2 regions of the Streptomyces sp. NPDC058683 genome follow, and region 1 is predicted to be linked to the other one. Evidence: riboswitches for the same ligand, from Rfam matches in the RefSeq annotation. Region 1 holds a riboswitch; the other holds the start of a gene.

Region 1 (3,199 bases):
CGTACGACCCGATCACTGATGCATTGTCACTCTTCGAATCGTCTGCCACGTCGGACCATGATTCACCTTCAACTGTGACCTACGCGACCGTAATAAGGGGTTGACTAGCGGTGAGATAAGACACTTGTAAATACTCGGCCAAGCCAGGAATAAGCCTCTGAGCAGTGGCGTTGAAGCGTCGATCGCCCGAAGGCCGGACCCGGGGATCGGGGGTCCGGCCTTCGGAGTGCGTGTCAGATCAGTGGGCGTACCGGGTCAGCCGACGGCGACGCCCTTCGAGCGGAGGTAGCCGACGGGGTCGATGTCCGAGCCGTAGTCGGGGGTGGTCCGGATCTCGAAGTGGAGGTGCGGGCCGGTCACGTTGCCGGTGGCACCGGAGAGGCCGACCTGCTGGCCCGCGGTCACGGTCTGGCCGACCGAGACGGAGAGCGCGGAGAGGTGGCCGTACTGCGCGTAGTAGCCGTCGGCGAGCCTGATGACGACCTGGTTGCCGTAGGCACCGCCCCAGCCCGCCGTGACGACCGTGCCTTCGCCGACGGCCTTGACCGGGGTGCCGGTCGGGACGACGAAGTCGACGCCGGTGTGGTAGCCGCTGGACCACATGCTGCCGGCCACGTGGTAGCCGGTGCCGATGGTGCCACCGGTGACCGGGAGGGTGAAACCGGAGGCGGTCGTCGTCGGCGCGTCCGAGGAGGAGGCCGTGTCCGAGGGCGACGAGGAGGGGGCGGAGGACTGCGAGTCGGACCGCGCGTGGGACCGCGTCCCGGACCGGGAGTCCGAGCTCGGGGTGTCCGTCGTCGCGGCGTGGCGGCCGCCGAGCGTGAGCTTGAGGCCGGGGTGGATCAGCGAGGGGTTGTCGCCGACGGCCTGCCGGTTGTCGGCGTAGAGCCGGTGCCAGCCGCCCTTGACGTCGTGCTCGCGGGCGATCTTCGAGAGATAGTCGCCGGGCACCACCGTGTAGACGCGGCGCGCGGAATCACCGGTGCCGGAATCCTGAACGGCGGACTGCTGAGCGGCGGCCTTTCGCACAGCCGTCTTCTCGACGGTCGACAGCGACTGGGTGGCCTTTTCGGAAACGGACTGCGAGGTGGCCGCGTGGGCGCCGGTGGCCCCCATGAGCGGCAGAGCCAGCGCGGCGCCACCAGTTCCGGCGACGGCCATCGAACGGGTGAAACGCTGGGACTTGGGGCGGCGGTGCTTACCCTTCGCGGGCATGACGCATTCCTCTCCGGCGCCTGCGAGGTGAGCTGTCGGGTTCGGGCTGGAGCTGCCCGGCCACGCGGGAAGGCGTGGCTACACCCCTAGCCGTCCCGGGAACCGGAACAGGCGGTCATACCTGGTGGGTCCCCCGCTCCTGCCAGGCACGGGTGAGTGTGTGTGGGGACTCCGGGCGGCGGCAGGATTCGGCGTTCCGTCCGGATGCGTGGCGAACGTAAGCGAGTAGGGCGCGCGTAAACAAGCGGCATATTCCCTCTGTCCGAGTTTCGCTTGATCCGTTACGGGAATCCCCGGTCACCCTCCGTGAATTCCACCCTTCCGCGCTTTCCTGATCCCCTTGAAAAGCAGGGGAATTACGTGAACATGACGCGCGACGGACGGTCACGAATATGACGCTCCTCACGCACGTCACGCCACGTCCCCTTATTCCGCACCGAGTTGCAATGAAGGCACCAAATCGGTCAGAAGGCTCAGATGCGACGCAGCCGGAGAACCGTCGCATCCAGGTCGCCGCGCAGCTCGGTGCGCAGCCCGTGGTGCAGCAGAACGGCACCTCGATGCACTTCGCCCGTTTCGCGGCATTCGTACGACGCCGCCGGGTCGAGGCCCTGCAAGCGGAGCGCCGGCATCGGCTCGCCGTAGCTCTGCGCCTGGAGCCAGGCGAGGACCACGGTCTCGTCGCCGAGCGTGTACTGCACGGCGCTGAGCCCGCCGGTCGGCGGCCGCAGCCGGAACTGGTCGCCGCGCTGCACCAGGGGCCGGATGTCCTTGTAGAGCTCCACCCAGCGGCCGGCCTCGGCGAGCTCCTCCTCGGTCCACTGCGAGAGGTCGCCGCCGACCCCGAGCGCCCCGGCCATAGAGCTGACGAAGCGGAAACGCAGGCTGCTGACCCGGCCGTTGAGCTGGTGGTTCGGGCTGTCGGTGACCCAGGCGGACATCACCCGGGCCGGGTGGATCTGGCTGAAGCCGTGCTGGATGGCGAGCCGGTCCAGCGGGTCGGTGTTGTCGGAGGTCCACACCTCGTCGGTGCGGCTCATGATGCCGAGGTCGATCCGGCCGCCACCGCCGGAGCAGGACTCGATGGCGACGCCCGGGTGGGCCGCCCGGATCCGGTCGAGCAGGGCGTAGAGCCCACGGACGTGGTCGACCCACAGCCGCTGCGGGTACGGCTCGCCGGGCCAGCCCGCGTCCGTGAAGCAGCGGTTGAAGTCCCACTTGACGTAGTCGATCGGGGCGCTGGACAGAAGGGTGTCCAGCTGCTCCCAGAGGTACTCCTGGACGTCCTCGCGGGCGAGGTTGAGAACGAGCTGATTGCGCAGTTCCGTCCGCTTTCGTCCCTGCTGGTACTGCACCCAGTCGGGGTGTGCGCGGTACAGGTCGCTGTCCGCGTTGACCATCTCGGGCTCGACCCAGATGCCGAACTGCATGCCGAGGGCGTGCACGTAGTCCGCGAGGGGCTTGAGTCCCTTGGGGAAGCGGTCCGGGTTGGGCGTCCAGTCGCCGAGGCCCGCGCGGTCGCTGGTGCGGGCGCCGAACCAGCCGTCGTCGACCACGAACAGCTCGACACCGATCGCGGCGGCCCGCCGGGCGAGGGTGGCCTGCTGCTCCTCGGAGATGTCGAAGGTGGTGGCCTCCCAGGAGTTGAACAGCACCGGCCGGTCCTGCTCGGCGTCCGGGATGACGTACGCCCGCTGGTAGGCGTGCCAGGCGCGGCTCGCCCCGCCGAAGCCGCCGTCGGTCCACAGGCCCGCGAAGACCGGGCTGGTGTACGACTCGCCCTCGGCCAGCATCAGCAGGCCCGAGTCGTCGTAGCCGGCGCCGCCGGTGATCTGCACGCGCGCGTCGGGGAGTTGGGCGACGGCGATCCGCCAGGAGCCGGACCAGCCGAGGGCACAGCCCCAGACCTCGCCGCGCTCCTCGGTGGCGTCGGTGTCGAGGGCGACCCAGGGCAGGTGCTGGTGGCTGGTGTGGCCGCGGCGGC
Region 2 (3,199 bases), on a different contig from region 1:
GGTTGGGGTCGCCGTCACGGAGCTCGATGGCCTCGAAGGCACCGGTGGAGGCGCCGGACGGGACGGCGGCACGACCCGTGCTGCCGTCGTCGAGGCCGACCTCGACCTCGACCGTGGGGTTGCCTCGGGAGTCCAGGATTTCCCGGGCTACGACGACGTCGATGGACGGCACGAGCATCTCCTTCTTGGGATGTGACGCTGGTTGTGCGGGCGCACGCGGGCCTCGTCGGCCCTTGCTCAGCCTTGCGACTAGAGCCTAACCGTCCCGGGGCCGTCGGCCGGCACGACCGACCGACCCTTGGACACACAGACGGTACTCATTGTTCACGTGCGGAACAAAGGGGGTCCCGATGAAGAACGGAAGAAGAGCGGGTCACGAAGAAGACCGCGAGGGGGCCGCGGGAGGACGGCAAAGAGAAACCCCGCCCCGGTGCGTACGGGGGAGAACGCACCGGGGCGGGGGCCCGTGGGGGACGGGGGTGGCCCTCACGTGGTCCTCACTATGAGGACCACGGCTGTGTGGGCGCTGTGGTTCAGCTGGGCGCCGCGTACTACTTCGTAGGACTTCGGGAGCGGCCCGTCGTCGTCCTACTTCAGGTGCAGCTGCTGGCCCGGGAAGATGAAGTCGGCGTCGTCGACGATGCCCTTGTTCAGCTTGAACAGCGCCTGCCAGCCGCCCTTGACCTTGTGCTTCTCGGCGATCGAGCTGAGCGTGTCGCCCTTGACGACCTTGTACTCGCCGTCGCCCTTCTTGACCTTCTCGCCGGTCGGGGTGGTGACGGTCTTCTTGGCGGCCGGACGCTCGGCGGAGCGGGAGGCGGCCTGCGTGTCGGTCGTACGGCTGCTGGTGCTGCCGCTCGACGAGGAGCTGGAGGAGCCGGCGCTGCTGCCGGTGTAGGCGGCGCCGGACAGGCCCGTGCCGCAGACCGGCCAGGCACCCTTGCCCTGCGCGCCGAGGACCTTCTCGGCGATCTCGATCTGCTGCGCCTTGGTGGCCTGGTTGGCCTGCGCGGCGTACTGGGTGCCGCCGTACGCGGCCCAGGTGGAGGCGGAGAACTGCAGACCGCCGTAGTAGCCGTTGCCGGTGTTGATGGCCCAGTTGCCGCCGGACTCGCACTGGGCGACGGCGTCCCACTCGGAGGCGGTGGCGGCGGAAGCGGTGCCGGAGGCCATCAGCGGTGCGGCGATGGCGACCCCGGTGACACCGGCGAGCGCGGCGACGCGGGTGGCCTTGGACGGACGACGGTGCTTGCCCTTGCCGGAAAACAGCATGGTGGATCCCCTCACCGACGCCTGCGAGGTGAGCTGTCGGGTTCGGGCCGGTTGAGTTGCCCGGCCACGCACCTCACGGTGCGCGGCTTCACCCCGAGCCGGACACGGCAGCCTCAACTACCGGTCCCGGCACTTACCTTGGGTCCCCCGCTCCTGCCTACGGCGCTTGACGCGACGACTGTTCCCGGGTGGCCGCTGGCAGGACTCGGCGTTGCGACGGCCGGGGCTCGTGGTGACGAGCGGCCTTGACCGTAAACAGGCGATCAGGTGAATTTCAAAGATGATCAGGGCTTCTGAGACTCATCCCACACTTTCACCAAAACGGACATTTAACTTCGAAGTAGGGCGGTCCGCGGCGCCAACTCCCGCTACTTTTAGTCCGTTTCGCTGCTGAGTTTCAGGGTCTGACCGGGGGCGATGTCGTTCGGGTCGGCGCCGATGTCCGCCTTGTTGGCGGCATAGAGCGCGCGCCATCCGCCGTCGAGGTCAAGGGAGTCGGCGATGGAGGCGAGGGTGTCGCCGTCCCGGACGGTGTAGGTGCCGGCATCCCGGGAGGCGTGACGGCCGGAAGAAGTCACACTCTGACCGTTTGTCACGCTTTCGTCCGCCGAGCCGCCACGGTGCTTGCCGCCGCTGCCGACGGCCCCCGTGTCGACCAGATCCCAAGAGCTGCCCGTCTGCCAGGAATTGTCCGAGTCGTCGGCTTCGGGCACGACGGGGTTCTCGCTCGCCTTCGAGGCGCTTGAACCCTTGGAGCCCGACTTGTCCGCCTTGGTGGAGTCGGCGGGGGTGCCCGTACCGGAGTCGTCGCTCGCGCTCGGGGACGGGGTGGCGGAGCCGGAGTCCGTGGTGCCCGAGGTGTCCGACGAGCCGGAATCCGATGAACCGGATGAATCCGAAGAACCAGATGAAGAGGGCGAATCCGACAGCCCGGAGGACGAGTCGGAGGAGCCGGACGTGTCGTCCGATCCGTCGAGGCCCGTGTCGACGTTCACCGAGGCGTCGTCCGAGGAGAGTCCGGCGAGCAGGGCGCAGGTCCGCCAGGGCTTGGTGCCCTGGTCGGCGAGGATCTTCTCGGCGACGGCGATCTGCTGCGAACGGCTCGCCTGGTCCGGCGTACTGGCGTACTTCTGGCCGCCGTACTGGTCCCAGTCCTCCTGGGACATCTGCAGGCCGCCGTAGTAGCCGGTGCCGGTGTCCATGCTCCAGGAGCCGCCGCTCTCGCACTCGGCCACCCTGTCCCAGGTGTTGCCGTCGGCCGCGTTGGCGCTCGCCGCGCCGAGGAGCGGGATGGCGATGGCCGAGCCGGTCACGCCGGCCGCGACGAGGAGAGCCGGAGCCTGGCGGGGGCGACGGTGACGACCGTTCCCGGAGAGCATGCGGAAACCTTTCGAGCGACAGCGGTGACCGGCGCGACGGGTCCCGCTGGGGCGCCGCACTGATGGGTGAACGTATAGGCAGACGATCACTTGTCACAAGTTAATGCCGCGCAGATCACGTGAAGATCACAGACTTGAACGTCGGTCATCTTCGCCGGTGGAGGGCCGTGCGGGGCGCCGGCGGGGAGGGCCGGGCAGGCGTCAGCGGGTGTCGGTGGGGGCCGTGCGGGTGCCGGTGGGGCTCATCGGCCATCAGGGGTGAACTGCACGGGGAGCGTGCGCAGTCCGCGCATGATGAGGCCGCCGCGCCAGCGCAACTCGCTCTCCGGCACCGCGAGTCGCAGGTCAGGGAGGCGGGTGAGGAGCGTGGCGAGCGCGGTCTGCCCCTCCAGGCGGGCGAGCGGGGCGCCGAGGCAGTAGTGGATGCCGTGGCCGTAGCCGAGATGCTGGTTGTCCCGCCGTGCCAGGTCGAGTGTGTCCGGCGCGTCGAACCGCTCCGGGTCCCGGTCCGCGGCGGCGAGTACGACCAGGACCGGGTCGCCGGGTGC

Evidence for each region. A riboswitch is a leader RNA that binds a small molecule or an ion and turns the genes downstream of it on or off. The one in region 1 is predicted to bind cyclic di-AMP.
Region 2: another riboswitch for cyclic di-AMP. It lies ahead of ACFWXC_RS48195 (transglycosylase family protein); the one in region 1 lies ahead of ACFWXC_RS07985 (peptidoglycan DD-metalloendopeptidase family protein).

What each region holds. Positions count from the first base shown of each region.
Region 1 covers NZ_JBHXSK010000005.1:272,484-275,682, reverse strand. Annotated here, with positions in the region: gene ACFWXC_RS07990 (SGNH/GDSL hydrolase family protein) at 1-16, opposite strand, end outside; gene ACFWXC_RS07985 (peptidoglycan DD-metalloendopeptidase family protein) at 256-1,215, opposite strand; cyclic di-AMP (ydaO/yuaA leader) riboswitch at 1,220-1,380, opposite strand; gene ACFWXC_RS07980 (alpha-galactosidase) at 1,689-3,199, opposite strand, start outside.
Region 2 covers NZ_JBHXSK010000074.1:37,895-41,093, reverse strand. Annotated here, with positions in the region: gene eno (phosphopyruvate hydratase) at 1-178, opposite strand, end outside; gene ACFWXC_RS48195 (transglycosylase family protein) at 589-1,272, opposite strand; cyclic di-AMP (ydaO/yuaA leader) riboswitch at 1,276-1,447, opposite strand; gene ACFWXC_RS48190 (transglycosylase family protein) at 1,647-2,651, opposite strand; gene ACFWXC_RS48185 (cytochrome P450) at 2,894-3,199, opposite strand, start outside.